2 regions of the Nocardiopsis sinuspersici genome follow, and region 1 is predicted to be linked to the other one. Evidence: riboswitches for the same ligand, from Rfam matches in the RefSeq annotation. Region 1 holds a riboswitch; the other holds the start of a gene.

Region 1 (7,709 bases):
AACCGCGACGCTGACGGGCACACCGGGGGCGAGCGCGGGTGCGGCGGGCGGGCCGATGAGGTTTGCGGCCCCCCGCCACAGGACAGCTTTGTAACGAAGGGTGCCGATTTCGCCCTCGGGTCCTGATCCACAGGAGGAGCAGGGACGAGCGCCCATCCGGCATGACGACTCGTGGGACGGAGACGCTGTGAAGCACATGGAGGTCGTCGGCGTCCGGGTTGAGATGCCCTCGAACCAGCCGATTGTCCTGCTCAAGGAATCCGATGGGGACCGTTACCTGCCGATCTGGATCGGCGGAGTGGAAGCGACCGCGATCGCGCTGGCCCAGCAGGGCGTGGCCCCGGCCCGGCCGCTCACCCACGACCTGCTCCGGGACGTGCTCGACGCCCTGGACACCGGACTCGAGACAGTCAACATCACCGGTCTCAACGACGGCATCTTCTACGCCGAACTGGTCTTCAGCAACGGCGTGGAGGTGAGCGCGCGCCCCTCCGACTCGATCGCCCTGGCACTGCGGACGGGCACACCCATCTACGCCCACGAGGACGTGATCGCCGAGGCCGGGATGCCGATACCGGACGAGCAGGAGGACCAGGTCGAGGCGTTCCGGGAGTTCCTGGACAACATCTCGCCCGAGGACTTCGGCAGGCGTACGGAGTAGGCACCGGAGCGACCCCTCCCGGGACCCGCACCCGCGTGCGGGTCCCACGCGTGGGCGGCACCGGTGCGAACGCACCGGCGCGGCCGAGAAGGACACGTCGTGACCTGCGGCTTTGTTCCGGGCGCCGGTGATAGATTGGAGCACGGAAATGGCCGTAGCGATCCGGGCCGAAACCCCGGTCGGCGCACAGGGCGCCGCCGGACGGCTCCGCGACACCAGCGCCGCGCGCACTTGGCGACGCGCCGCGTGGTGTCGTTGACGCTGCCGGTCGGCCGTCCTACCGTCAGTCCAGTGGAACCCGCGGCGCACCCGTTCCCTGAGTGGACATCCCCTGTCGATACCGCCGTGGGACGAGAAGCCGGAGGTCGGCGTGGCGGTAGCGGGCGGCGAGCGGGATCCCCATGACAGGCGGTTCGCGCTGCGGCTGGCAGGGCAGCAGGGCCTACTGTGCGAAGAGGACGTGGTGGCGCTGCCTATGGACGTCGGGTATCGGGGCCCCGCGGCGTGTACCGCTGCCGGGATCAGCTACCGCCAGCTCGACTACTGGGCCAGGACAGGCCTGGTGGAGCCGAGCGTGCGCACCGGAGCCCACAACGCCCCCCTGTACAGCCTCCCCGACATCCTGCTGCTCAAGGTGGCCAAACGGCTCCTGGACACCGGGATATCGTTGCAGCAGATCCGTACCGCGGTCGACCACCTGCGCGGCCGCCCCGCCCCCGACCTGGCCCGCATCACCCTCATGAGCGACGGCGTCAGCGTCTACGAGTGCACCTCGCCCGACGAGGTCGTCGACCTCATGCAGCGCGGACAGGGCATGTTCGGCCTGGCCCTGGCCAACGTCTGGCACGAGCTGGAGGAGGCACTGGGCGTGGTCCCCGCCGAGGAGCGGACCGACCTGCCCGCCGCGGCGCCCCAGCCCATGGACGAGCTGGCCAGGCGCCGCCGGGAGCGCCGTACCGGCTGAACCGCCCCTCCGGGCGCGAGGGGGAAGAACCCGCCGCCGGAGCCCGGCCCCGTTCGTGGAATCCCACAGGAGGGCGCCGTCCCCCCGGTGGAACACCTGACCGGAGGCGGTGCTCGGCACGGCCATCGAGTACCGTCGTAGTCACAACGGGGATGAAAACCGACATTCACCCTGCTTGTACACATGTACAGACTGTCAGCTGGCTGTCGATGCCGCGCGAGAGAGACCCCGCCAACGGGGCGCCGACGGGGCAATACTCCCCAGTAACCTCTCAGGCACCATGGACCGCGTGGAGTAGGCCGCTCTGAAGCCTGGGCACCGCCGTGCCCGGTGACAGAGGGGGAGACCGTGAGGAACACCGCCGAACAGACTCGGCCCTGTCACCAGGAGGTCTCCGTGCCAGACCAGCCCCTGCACACCCCCGGCGCACCCGCCCGGGTGTTCGCCGACCGCCACATCGGCCCCACCCCGGCCGAGACCCAGGAGATGCTCAAGGCCGTCGGCTACGGCTCTCCCGCCGAGCTCATGGCCGACGCCGTACCCGAGTCCATCCTCACCGGCCCCGGGAAGAGCGCGCCGCTGAACCTGCCCGAGGCGATCGGCGAGGCCGAGGCCCTGGCCGAACTGCGCGAACTGGCCTCGCGCAACGACACGCGCACCTCGCTGATCGGCCAGGGCTACTACGGCACCTTCACCCCGCCGGTCATCCTGCGCAACATCATGGAGAACCCCGCCTGGTACACGGCCTACACGCCCTACCAGCCCGAGATCTCCCAGGGGCGCCTGGAGGCCCTGCTCAACTTCCAGACCATGGTCTCGGACCTGACCGGCCTGCCCGTCTCCGGCGCCTCGCTGCTGGACGAGGCCACCGCCGCCGCCGAGGCCATGACCCTGGCCCGCCGCGCCTCCCGGAGCAAGGCCGACGTGTTCGTCGTCGACTCCGACGTCTTCCCCCAGACCCTGCAGGTACTGCGCACCCGCGCCGAACCCCTGGGAATCGAGATCGTGGTCGCCGACCTGTCCCGGGGCCTGCCCGAGGACGAGGCCTTCGGCGTCCTGGTGCAGTACCCCGCCTCCAGCGGCGCGGTCCGCGATCCCGGCACCGTCATCGCCCGGGCGCACGAGCGCGGCGCCCTCGCGGTGGTGGCCGCCGACATCCTCGCCCTGACCCTGCTGCGCAGCCCCGGCGACCTGGGCGCCGACATCGCGGTCGGCTCCACCCAGCGCCTCGGCGTCCCGCTCGGCTTCGGCGGTCCGCACGCCGGGTACATGGCCGTCAGCGAGAAGCTGCGCCGCCAGCTTCCCGGCCGCCTGGTCGGCGTCTCGGTGGACAACGCGGGCAGGCCCGCCTACCGCCTGGCCCTACAGACCCGCGAGCAGCACATCCGCCGTGAGAAGGCCACCAGCAACATCTGCACCGCGCAGGTCCTGCTCGCCGTCATGGCGGGGATGTACGCCGTCTACCACGGCCCCGACGGCCTGCGCGCGATCGCCCGCCAGGTACACACCCGCACCGCCGCCCTGGCCGACGCCCTCGCCGAGCGCGGCTTCGAGGTCGTGCACTCCGCCTACTTCGACACCCTGCGCGTGCGCGTGCCCGGCGCGGACCGCGTCGTGCGGTCCGCCCTGGAGGCCGGGTACAACCTGCTGGCCGTCGACCGGGACACGGTCGGGGTGAGCGTGGACGAGACCACCACCGAGGCCGATCTGGAGCAGGTCCTGGCCGCCTTCGGCGAGTCCGAGCGCGGCCCCTCCCGGGGGCGCCTGGGCGTGGACGAGGCCGCCGACCGCCTGCCCGCCGGACTGGCCCGCGAGATCGACTACCTGACCCACCCGGTGTTCAACACCCACCGCAGCGAGACCTCGCTGCTGCGCTACATGCGCCGCCTGTCCGACCGCGACCTGGCGCTGGACCGCACGATGATCCCGCTGGGCTCGTGCACCATGAAGCTCAACTCCACCACCGAGATGGAGCCGGTCACCTGGCCGGAGTTCGCGGGCCTGCACCCGCTCGCGCCGCTGGACCAGGCCGCCGGAAGCGTGGCCCTGATCCACGACCTGGAGGCCTGGCTGGCCGAGGTCACCGGCTACGACGCGGTGTCCCTGCAGCCCAACGCCGGCTCCCAGGGCGAGCTCGCCGGCCTGCTGGCCATCCGCGGGCACCACCGCTCGCGGGGCGAGGCCCACCGCGACGTGTGCCTGATCCCGAGCTCCGCGCACGGCACCAACGCCGCCAGCGCGGTCATGGCCGGTATGCGCGTGGCCGTCGTGGCCTGTGACGACAACGGCAACGTCGACATGGACGACCTGCGCGCCAAGACCGCGGAGCACGCGGAGGACCTGGCGGCCATCATGGTCACCTACCCGTCCACGCACGGCGTGTACGAGAGCACCATCACCGAGGTGTGCCGCCTGGTCCACGAGGCGGGCGGCCAGGTGTACGTGGACGGCGCCAACCTGAACGCGCTGCTGGGCTGGGCCAAGCCGGGGGAGTTCGGCGCCGACGTCAGCCACCTGAACCTGCACAAGACCTTCTGCATCCCGCACGGCGGCGGAGGCCCGGGCGTGGGCCCGGTCGCGGTCCGCTCCCACCTGGCCGGCTTCCTGCCCAACCACCCGAGCCAGCCCGAGGCGGGCCCGCACACGGGCGTGGGACCGGTCTCCGCGGCCCCGTTCGGCTCGGCGGGCATCCTGCCCATCTCCTGGGCCTACATGCGGATGATGGGGGAGGAGGGCCTGCGCTCGGCCACCGAGATCGCGGTGCTGTCCGCCAACTACCTGGCCAGGCGGCTGGAGCCGTACTTCCCCGTCCTCTACACCGGCGCGGACGGCCTGGTGGCCCACGAGTGCGTCATCGACATCCGCCCGCTGCAGAAGGCCAGCGGCATCAGCAACGAGGACGTCGCCAAGCGGCTCATGGACTACGGCTTCCACGCGCCGACGATGTCGTTCCCGGTCAACGGCACTCTGATGGTGGAGCCGACCGAGAGCGAGAACCTGGCCGAGCTGGACCGGTTCGTGGAGGCGATGGTCGCCATCCGCGGCGAGATCGACAGGGTGGCCTCGGGTGAGTGGGACGCCGAGGACAACCCGCTGCGCAACGCGCCGCACACGGCCGAGGCGGTGACCGCCGACGAGTGGGGGCACGGCTACACCCGCGCCGAGGCGGCGTACCCGCTGGCGTCGCTGCGCACGGACAAGTATTGGCCGCCGGTCGGCCGGATCGACCAGGCCTACGGCGACCGCAACCTGGTCTGCTCCTGCCCGCCGCCGGAGGCCTTCCAGATGTAGGGCGCCCGAGGGCGCGAGGGGCGCCGGCCTTCGGGCCGGCGCCCCTTCGCGTGCCTCCCCGATGGCGGGGGAGGCGCTCCAAGGCGCCCGGTGCTGAATCTACGTCGTACAGGTGCTGCTTGTGTTGAGAAGGAACGGGGAGGGGCAGGGAAAGGGGGAAGACACCCGGCCGACACCCGGGCGCGAGCCGCCGCCCCCGGCGCGACCGCGTTAGGGTTGCGACGACACGGCTCGCGTTCCCACCACACGCACCGACGCCCCCATGGAAAGCGGAACCCATGACCACGACGTCCGGACCTCCCGCGCGCTCTGGCCCCGCCGACCCGCCCTCGGCCACCGACCCCCAGGACACGGCAGAGCCCGCCGCGCCCTCGGGGCGGGACGCCTCCGGCCTGTGCGACCAGGCCCAGGACCTCGCCGAGAACGGTCACCTCGCACGCGCCGCCAAGCTCTACCGGCAGGCCGTGGCGGCCAACCCCCACCCGCACGTGCAGGCCAGGGCCCTGCTCGGCCTGGCCGTGGTCGAGGACCAGCGCGGCGACCCGCCCGCCGCCCGCGAGGCGGCCCGCCGCGCGCTGGCCACGGGGGACTCGCGGTACGCCCCGCGCGCGGCCCACCACCTCGCGCTCTCCCTGGAGCAGGACGGCGAGGCCGCCGAGGCCGAACACGTCTGGCGCCGCCTGCTCGACCTCGGCGGCCCGGCCCACACCGCCGTGGCCCACTACGGGCTGGCCCGCGCCGCCGAGGAACGCGGTGACACCGACGGTGCCGAGGAGCACTGGGAGGCGGCGCTGACCCTGCCGCCCGACCCCGACGCGGTCAGCCGACTGCACGCCGCCACGGTCGCCGACGCCTCCCGCGACCTGGCCGGGCGCCTGCTGGGACGGGGACTGCCCGGCGCCGCCGCGGCGGCCGTCGAACGCGGCCTGTCGGTCGTGGACGACCCCGGGCTGCGCCTGCTGCGCGCCGCCGCCCACCTCGAACACGCCATCGCCGACGCCGGCGCGGTCGTCGACTCGGAAGGGGGTACGGGGGAGACGGCCGCCGCCGTGGAGCTTCTCGCGGGACTGCTCGCCCTGCGCGGGGATCCCGCCGCGGCCGAGCGGGCCTGGCGGCTGGGCCTGGGCGACCGGGACCAGGACACCGCCGAGGAGGTGCGCCGGCGGCTGCGCAGGGGCTTCGCCACGCCCGAGGAGGAGGGCGGCGAGGCCGGACTCCCGTGGTGGGAGCCCTACCTGGAGGAGGCCGTGGCGACGGCGAGCGCGCCCGCCCTGGCGGGAGAGCTGTTCGCGGTCATCACCCGGATGCACGCCCTGCTGGCGGTGCCGGTGGTGGAGGGGGAGTCGCGTCCGGGCGCGCTGCGGACCGCGATGGAGCAGGCCGTGCGCACCCCGAGCGAGCTGGTGTGGGGCCCCGGCGTGCACGCCGACTTCCGACGTCGGCTGAGCGAGGCGACGGGCGGTCGGGACGTGCTACCCGAGGGCTGGCCCGAGAACGGGGGATGAGCGGTCCCGGAGCGTCGGCGCCCGGTCCCGCGGGGCCGGGCGCCGCTTTCCGACCGCGTCCCCGTCGGATGTGGTCCGCTCGCGCGCTCAGGCGGCGACGCGGGGCCGGTGCGGGGCGACGGACACCCCGTCGGGGAGCAGTTCGCCGGTGTCGTCGAAGAGGACGACGCCGTTGCAGAGCAGACTCCAGCCCTGTTCCGGGTGACTGGAGAGGACCCGGGCCGCCTCGCGGTCGGTGTCCTCGAAGGACGGGCAGGGAGGTTCATGGCTGCACATGGGTCTGGCCTTTCGATCCACGGGTGCTCGTCGTTGAGCTGAAGCCAAGGGTAGTGGCTCACATCACATGCTTGTTGCGGTTTGGAGCGGACGAGCGGCCCTGTCGCCGTCGTCCGCTCTCCCCCTGTGGGACACCCCCAGGTCAGCGGCGGTTCCCGCCTGTCCGGATCCGGACGGAAAGAAACTCAGTACCCGCCACGGGTGCGGCGTGCCGCCGGGCGGCTGCGCATTCCGGCGCCCGCCAGACCGCCGCGCTGGAAGGCCCGTACCAGCTCGCCGCCGAGGTTGACCCCGGCGCCCAGCGCCAGGCCCACCATGACCGCCTCCGCCAGGCTGAGCAGGCCCGCCACCGCGCCGATCTCCAGGTTGTCGGTGCCCTGCGTGATCTGGATCAGCCCCCGGTACAGGATGCTTCCCGGCAGCAGAGGCGCGATCGAGGGCACCAGGTACGGCAGCACCGGCCTGTGCGCGCGCCGCGCCAGCCAGTGGCCCACCATGCCCACCGCGATCGCGCCCACGACCGTGCCCACCACGGGCGGCACGTCCAGCAGGGAGCGCAGGCCCGCGTAGATCACCCAGATCATCACGCCGAGCGCGCCGATGGTCGGCAGCATGCGGGGCGGTACCGCGAGCGAGATCGCGAACGCCATCGCGATCCCCGCCGCGCCGACCAGGACCGGCAGCTCCAGGGAGGTGCCCGCCGAGGGCAGGCTGTCCAGGTCGATGCCCACGCCCAGGCGCCCCGCGGTGTAGGCGACCACGCCCACACCCGAGACGATCGCGCCCAGGATGAAGAAGGTCTCCAGCAGACGGGCCGCCGCGGACACGTAGGTGCCGCTGATCCCGTCCTGGAGGCTGGCCACCAGCGGACGGCCGGGCAGCAGGGCCATGATGTTCCCGGTGATGATCGCCCCGGCCTGCAGCCCCAGGTCCAGCGTGCTGCTCACCCACAGCATGGCCACGCCGATGGTCGCCGCGACGATCGCGGCCGCCGTCATCTGGTAGAACTCCG
Region 2 (7,709 bases), 1.0 Mb from region 1:
CCACCAGCCCCCTGGTCACCTCGCGCGGGTCGAGTTCCTCGGTGAGGGTCTCCCGGGCGAGGCGGGCGGAGGCGACGATCTGCTCGGCGAAGTACTCGGCGAGGAGCTCCCCCTCGTGCGGCCCGGTGAGCAGCAGCGGGGTGAGCCCGTCCCGGCCGGGGACGCCCAGGGCCGCGTAGGGGTCGGTGCCCTCCGCCAGCCGTAGCCGCAGCCGCCACCCCTGCTTGCGGCCACCCGGGTCGAAGTCGACCTCGCGGACGGCGGCCATCGGGACCGAGCAGCCGCCCAGGGACTTGAGCAGGGTGGGCACCTTGCGGCCGGAGCCGAAACGGATACGTATCGTCTCGTCGTCGATCCGCCAGGTTCCGTGGTGTCCGCGAAGTTCCTCCATGTGCACCAATCCTAGGGCCAGGCGGATCGGCGCAGGAGACCGCTGGACGGCGCTCCTGGGACCGCTGGCCGGCGGACCGGAGGCCGTCCCGGCGAGGCGTCACGGTCGCGCATCCCGGGTAGGACCAACGGGGCACACCTGCCTCATCCGCCCCTTTTCGGGCGGAGTCGGCGGACAGTGCGGTCGGCTCCCCGTCCCCGAACCGGAGGTCGCCAGAGATGTCGAGAGAGAAGGCCGCCGCGGGTGCGGCGGAGTTCCTCGCCGCACGGGACCTGCTCCTGAGGCACCGCGAGGACCAGGAGAGGGCGCACCAGGAGTTCGCCTGGCCCCGGTCGGACCGGTTCAACTGGGCACTGGACTACTTCGACGAGGTGGCCGAGCGGCGTCCGGACCGGACCGCGCTGTGGATCGTGGAGGAGGACGGCAGCCAGGCCAGGCACACCTACCGGCAGATGTCGGAGCGCTCCAACCAGGTGGCGAACTGGCTGAGCAACCAGGGTGTGCACGCGGGCGACCGGATCATGCTGATGCTGGGCAACCAGGTGGAGCTGTGGGAGACCCTGCTCGCCGCGGTCAAGCTCGGCGCCGTGGTCGCCCCGACCGCCACCGCCCTGTCCGAGAACGACCTGCTGGACCGGCTGGAGCGCGGCTACATCGCGCACGTGGTCTGCGCGGCGGCCGAGACGGAGAAGTTCGCGTCGCTGCGGGGACACTGGACGCGGATCTGCGTGGGCTACATGGAGGGGTGGCTGAACTACGCCGAGTCCGAGCACGCCGGACTGGACTTTCGCCCGCCGCACCCCACCCATCCCGACGACCCCCTGTTGCAGTACTTCACCTCCGGGACGGCCTCCTGGCCGAAGCTGGTCACCCACACCCAGTGCTCGTATCCGGTGGGACACCTGTCGACCATGTACTGGCTGGGTGTGCAGCCGGGCGACGTCCACCTGAACGTGTCCGCGCCCGGCTGGGCCAAGCACGCCTACAGCAGCGTGTTCGCGCCCTGGAACGCCGAGGCGACGGTGCTGGTGGTCAACCAGGAGCGTTTCGACGCCGGGCGGCTGCTGGAGGAGGTGGTGCGCTGCGGGGTGGACGTCCTGTGCGCGCCGCCCACGGTGTGGCGGATGCTCCTACAGGCCGACCCGGCCACGTGGGACGTGGGGCTGCGCGAGGCGGTGGCCACCGGCGAGCCGCTCAACGCCGACGTGGTGGAGCGGATCCGCGACGCGTGGGGGGTGACCGTACGCGACGGGTTCGGGCAGACCGAGACGACCATGCTGCTCGGCAACGGCCCCGGCCAGGAGGTGGTACCCGGATCGATGGGGCGGGCGCTGCCCGGGTACGACGTGCTCCTGACGGACCAGGCCACCGACGAGCCGTCCGACACCGGGCAGGTCTGCGTGGATCTGACCGAGGTGCCCGTGGGACTGATGAAGGGCTACGTCGACAACTCCGACCTCACCCGGTCGGTAACCCGCGGCGGCCTCTACCGCACCGGTGACATCGCCAGTCGGGATTCGAACGGCTACATTACCTATATAGGCAGATCCGACGATGTGTTCAAGGCCTCAGATTACCGGATCTCACCATTTGAACTCGAAAGCGTTCTGGTCGAACACGAATACGTGGCGGAGGCCGCCGTCGTCCCCTCACCCGATCCGCTGCGGCTCGCGGTGGCCAAGGCGTACGTGGCCCCGGCCGACGGGGTGAGGCCCGACGCCGAGACCGCGCGGGCGATCCTGGAGCACGCCCACGAGCGCCTGTCGCCGTACAAGAGGGTGCGCCGCCTGGAGTTCGCCGAGCTACCCAAGACCGTCTCCGGTAAGATTCGTCGGGTGCAGCTGCGCCGGGCCGAGGCCGAGCGCGGCGCGGTCACCGACGGTACGCGCAACCCGCACGAGTACTGGGAGGAGGACCTCCCGGGGCTGGGGGACTGACCGGGCCGGAGACGGGCTCCCGTCCGCTCCGGCGACCGTCCCGACGGAAATTGCCACGGGGTTCGCGGAAATAGCGTCTCACGAAATGAGACGCTTTTTCGGTCGCCGAACCGGTGTGGTCCTTCCCATCCCGCGGGCCGTGCCGAAATACCCGGTGCGGCCGCGCCGCCCGTGTCCGGCCGCGCTACTGTTTTCACGGCGACAGCTTTCGTGACGACAGCGAAATAAGGACAGACGGGACCCAAGGGGAACACCATGCCGAGCACGAACGACACACGGGTGGCCAGTTACAAGCCGCTCATCGCCCCCCGGGACCTGCTGGCCGAGCTCCCGCTGGGTCCCGAGCGCAGTTCCCTGGTGGAGGACTCGCGCGCCGAGGTCAAGCGCGTACTGGACGGCGAGGACGACCGCCTGCTGGTCGTCGTGGGCCCCTGTTCGGTGCACGACCCCGAGTCCGCCATGGACTACGCACGCCGCCTGGCCGAGCTGGTGCCCTCCCTGCGCGAGGAGCTGTGCGTCGTGATGCGCGTGTACTTCGAGAAGCCGCGCACCACCGTGGGGTGGAAGGGCCTGATCAACGACCCCGGCCTGGACGACACCTACGACGTGCACCGCGGCCTGCGCACCGCGCGCAAGCTCCTGCTGGACATCAACTCGCTGGGGCTGCCCGCCGGGACCGAGTTCCTCGACCCCATCACCCCCCAGTACATCGCCGACGTCGTCTCCTGGGGCGCCATCGGTGCGCGCACCACGGAGAGCCAGGTGCACCGCCAGCTGAGCAGCGGCCTGAGCACGCCCGTGGGCTTCAAGAACGGCACGGACGGCGACGTGCAGGTGGCCGTGGACGCCGTCGGCGCGGCCTCCGCATCGCACACCTTCTTCGGGATCGACACCGCCGGAGCGGGTTCCGTGGTCGTGACCGACGGCAACCCGGACTGCCACGTCATCCTGCGCGGCGGCCGCAGCGGCCCCAACTTCGGCGCCGAGCCGGTCAACGCGGCCCTGGACGTCATCGAGGGCTCCGGGCTGCCCCGCCGCCTGATGATCGACGCCAGCCACGCCAACAGCGGCAAGGACCACACCCGCCAGCCCGGTGTGGCGGCCTCGATCGCCGCCCAGGTCGCCGAGGGCCAGAAGGGCGTCATCGGCGTCATGCTGGAGAGCTTCATCGTCGAGGGCGCCCAGAAGCTGGGCGACCCCGCCGACCTGACCTACGGCCAGTCGATCACCGACAAGTGCATGGGCTGGGAGACCACCGGCGAGGTGCTCTCCCAACTGGCCGAGGCCGTGCGCCGGCGCCGCAAGAACGCGGCCTGAGGCCGAGGCACCGAAGCCGGGCCGGCGAGGCCGAGACCCTGAGGCCGGGTACCGTTCCGGGCCGCCCACCGGCGGCCCGGAACGGTACTCCGGGGGTCACTCCCCCGCGGTCTCCGCGGGCGGCGCCTCGGAGGGCCGCGCCTCCGGGGGCAGTGCCTCCAGTTCCACGAGCATCTCCCTGGCCAGCGGCTCCCGCAGCCCGGCGTCCCCGTCCTCCTCCACCTCGACGCGCAGCGCGAACGTGTACACGTCCTCACCGCGCTCCACCCAGCCCACCCACCAGCCGGGAGCGGAGTCGGCGCCCCGGCCCCAGCCGCTCTTGGCGTACAGGGTGTAGCCGTCGCCCTCCTCCACCTCGGCGATCTCGTGGAGCGCCTGCTGGTGCCCGGTGTCCACGGGCAGGTCGGCGAGGGCCAGGCCGGCCAGGAAGGAGGTCTGCTCCATGGCGGAGATCTCCAGCGGGCCCTCCAGCCAGAACCGGTCCACCGAGTCCGCGCCGCCCACCGACCGGTTGCCGTAGCCGAACCGGTCCACCCACGTCGCCATCCGCTGGTGCCCGACCCTGCGCGCCAGCTCCTGGTACACGGGGACGTTCGAGGCGGGCAGGGCCTCGCGCAGGGACATGTCCCGCTCCCACGCGGAGACCGGCTGCGGTTCGCCGCCGTAGGGCAGTACCTCGTCCACGTCCTCGACCGCGCCCGTCTGCAACCCGATCAGGGTGTTGGCGAGCTTGAAGGTGGACGCGGGCACCGCGCGCTCGCGGGCCTCCTCCGGCCCGACCACGACCGCCGTCCGCCTCCGCACGTCGTAGAGCACGAAGGTGCCCTCGACCCCCTCCTCGGAGAACGCCGCCTCCAGGTCCTCGCGCTCCTCGGTGGCCACGTCGCCCCGGGTCAGGGGCCGGACGCCGTTCTCCGCGCCCTGCCCGGCGACCCCGGCCGTCTCCTCCGCGCCCCGGGGGCCGCCGCCCGGCCCGTCCCCGGCGCACCCGGTCCCCGCGACCAGGGTGAGAACGCATCCGGCGGCCAGCGCGGGCAGGCCGGACGCCGCCGCGCGCCTCCTCCGGGCCCTGTGCTCGATGTCGGTTCGCACTGGCCATCCCTCCACGCGCCGAAAGCCCGTCTCCGGCTCACGCTAACCTTCCGGCCCCTCCGGGGCAGCGGGTTCGGCAGGGTGTCGGCACGGACTTTCGCGGGGCGCCGGACACGGGCGCGCTGAGCGGCGGCCCCGTCGCGGGGCCCGTGCGGCGGTCCCGCGACCCCGCCGCGGGCATCCACGGGCACCCTTGGGGCCGTGTGCGGCCGCTGCTAGGCTGAACGTGTTGCTGACCCCGTACGGGAGAGTGCCCGCGTATCCAGCGTGAGGCCGCCGAAGGAGCAATTCCTCCCCGAAGACAACCTCTCAGGCACAGTGGACCGTACGGGCGAGACCACTCTGGAAAGCAGGGACGGGCCGTCCCTCGCCGAAGGTGCAAGCCGCGCCGAGCGCGTGGCGAAGCTCTCAGGCACCGATGACAGAGGGGGAGGATGGCAACGCCACTCACGTCACGACGCCCATCCTCTCGGGAGTGCCCATGTCAGAGCCCGCATCCGCGCCGCGCTCCACAACGCTGCGCGAGGTCCACGAGAAGGCCGGTGCCACCCTCGTCGACTTCGCCGGATGGCTCATGCCGCTGCGCTACGGCAGCGAGACCGCCGAGCACAAGGCGGTGCGCGAGGCCGCAGGCCTGTTCGACCTCTCCCACATGGGCGAGATCCGGCTGACCGGTCCGCAGGCCGCCGACGCCCTGGACCACGCCCTCGTGGGACACCTGTCCCGGGTCAAGGTCGGCCGGGCCCGGTACACCATGATCACCGGCGAGGACGGCGGGGTCCTGGACGACCTCATCGTCTACCGGCTGGGCGAGGAGGAGTACCTCGTCGTGGCCAACGCCGTCAACATGCCGGTCGTGGCCTCCGCCCTGGCCGAGCGGGCCTCCGGCTTCGACACCGAGGTCGCCGACGAGTCCGCCGACCACGCCCTGATCGCCCTTCAGGGCCCGCGCGCCGTGGACGTCCTGGCGCCGCTGACCGACGCGAACCTGGACGACATCCGCTACTACGCCGGGTACGAGCACACCGTCGCCGGCGAGCCCGTCCTGCTCGCCCGCACCGGCTACACCGGTGAGGACGGCTTCGAGATCTTCCTCAACCCCGCGACGAAGGCCCCGAAGGTGTGGGACGCCCTCATGGCCGAGGGGAGGAGGCACGGCCTCGTGCCCGCCGGGCTCTCGGCCCGCGACACCCTGCGCCTGGAGGCCGGGATGCCGCTGTACGGGCAGGAGCTCACCGCCGACCTCACCCCCTTCGACGCCGGCCTGGGCCGGGTGGTCAAGTTCGACAAGGGCGACTTCGTGGGCCGGACGGCCCTGGAGGAGGCCTCGCGCACTTCCCGTCCCCGCCGCCTCATCGGCCTCGTCGCGCGCGGGCGCCGCCCGCTGCGCAGGGGCCAGGACGTCCTGCGCGACGGCGCGGTCGTCGGAACCACCACCAGCGGCGCGCCCTCCCCCACCCTGGGCCGCCCCATCGCCATGGCCTACGTGGACGGCGACCTCGACACCTCGACCGGCGCGTTCACCGTGGACGTGCGCGGACGGGGCGAGGACGTCGACGTGGTCGAACTGCCGTTCTACAAGCGGCAGCCGTAGAGCAGGGGGCCTTCACACCCCGAAGGCCCATGCGCCCCGCGGCGGGATCCCACCACAGAGGGACCAGCACGCACGGGGCGTGACCGGGCGTAGGCCGGGCCGGGCAGCCTGCGGGCGCGCGGCAGGAAAATGGAACACCTCCAAGGAGAGTTGAAGTGAGCGTTCCCACGGAGCTGGGTTACACCGCCAAACACGAGTGGGTCGTGATCGAGGACGGAGTCGCCACCGTCGGGATCACCTCGTTCGCCGCCGAGTCCCTGGGCGACATCGTCTTCGTCGAGGCGCCCGAGGTCGGCAGCGAGGTGTCCGCGGGCGAGCCGTGCGGCGAGGTGGAGTCCACCAAGTCCGTCAGCGACATCTACTCACCCGTCAGCGGCGAGGTCGTCGAGGTCAACGAGGCCCTCGAAGACGCGCCCGAGTCGGTCAACTCCGATCCCTTCGGGACCGGGTGGCTGTTCAGGGCCCGTGTCTCCGAGGAGCCCTCCGATCTGCTCTCCGCCGAGGAGTACACCAAGCTGACCGAAGGCGAGGAGTAGGCCCCCGATGGCTACTGACAACACGCTCAACCAGACGCTGGGCGAACTGGACCCCGAGGTGTCGGCCGCGGTCGACGCGGAGCTGGCCCGCCAGCGCGACACCCTGGAGATGATCGCCTCGGAGAACTTCGCTCCCCAGGCGGTCATCGAGGCGCAGGGCACCGTCCTGACCAACAAGTACGCGGAGGGCTATCCCGGCCGCCGCTACTACGGCGGGTGCGAGCACGTCGACGTCGTCGAACAGCTCGCGATCGACCGCGCCAAGGCGCTGTTCGGCGCCGAGCACGCGAACGTGCAGCCGCACTCGGGCGCACAGGCCAACACGGCCGTGTACTTCGCGCTGCTCAAGCCGGGTGACACCATCCTGGGCCTGGACCTGGCCCACGGCGGCCACCTGACCCACGGCATGAAGATCAACTACTCCGGCAAGATCCTCAACGCGGTGGCCTACCACGTGCGCGACGAGGACGGCACCGTCGACTACGACGAGATCGAGGCGCTCGCCGAGGAGCACCGGCCGAAGATGATCGTCGCCGGGTGGTCGGCCTACCCGCGCCAGTTGGACTTCGCCCGCTTCCGCAAGATCGCCGACTCGGTCGGCGCCCTGCTGATGGTGGACATGGCGCACTTCGCCGGCCTGGTCGCGGCGGGGCTGCACCCCAACCCGGTGCCGCACGCCGACGTGGTCACCACCACCACGCACAAGACCCTGGGCGGTCCGCGCGGCGGCATGATCCTGGCCAAGGCGGAGTACGGCAAGAAGATCAACTCCGCGGTGTTCCCCGGCATGCAGGGCGGACCGCTGGAGCACGTGATCGCGGCCAAGGCGGTCTCGCTCAGGG

The links. A riboswitch is a leader RNA that binds a small molecule or an ion and turns the genes downstream of it on or off. The one in region 1 is predicted to bind glycine.
Region 2: linked by a shared signal. The riboswitch ahead of gcvT (glycine cleavage system aminomethyltransferase GcvT) and the one ahead of gcvP (aminomethyl-transferring glycine dehydrogenase) in region 1 are both predicted to bind glycine.

What each region holds. Positions count from the first base shown of each region.
Region 1 covers NZ_MCOK01000001.1:1,504,265-1,511,973, forward strand. The annotation lists gene NOSIN_RS06300 (FHA domain-containing protein) at 1-14, shown strand, start outside; gene NOSIN_RS06305 (bifunctional nuclease family protein) at 188-661, shown strand; gene NOSIN_RS06310 (MerR family transcriptional regulator) at 1,137-1,625, shown strand; glycine riboswitch at 1,833-1,923, shown strand; gene gcvP (aminomethyl-transferring glycine dehydrogenase) at 2,022-4,916, shown strand; gene NOSIN_RS06320 (tetratricopeptide repeat protein) at 5,195-6,421, shown strand; gene NOSIN_RS06325 (DUF5999 family protein) at 6,509-6,697, opposite strand; gene NOSIN_RS06330 (threonine/serine exporter family protein) at 6,883-7,709, opposite strand, start outside.
Region 2 covers NZ_MCOK01000001.1:481,918-489,626, reverse strand. The annotation lists gene NOSIN_RS02175 (DUF4429 domain-containing protein) at 1-391, opposite strand, end outside; gene NOSIN_RS02170 (AMP-binding protein) at 610-2,328, shown strand; gene NOSIN_RS02165 (3-deoxy-7-phosphoheptulonate synthase) at 2,584-3,645, shown strand; gene blaOXA (class D beta-lactamase) at 3,742-4,542, opposite strand; glycine riboswitch at 4,971-5,073, shown strand; gene gcvT (glycine cleavage system aminomethyltransferase GcvT) at 5,219-6,331, shown strand; gene gcvH (glycine cleavage system protein GcvH) at 6,487-6,867, shown strand; gene glyA (serine hydroxymethyltransferase) at 6,875-7,709, shown strand, end outside.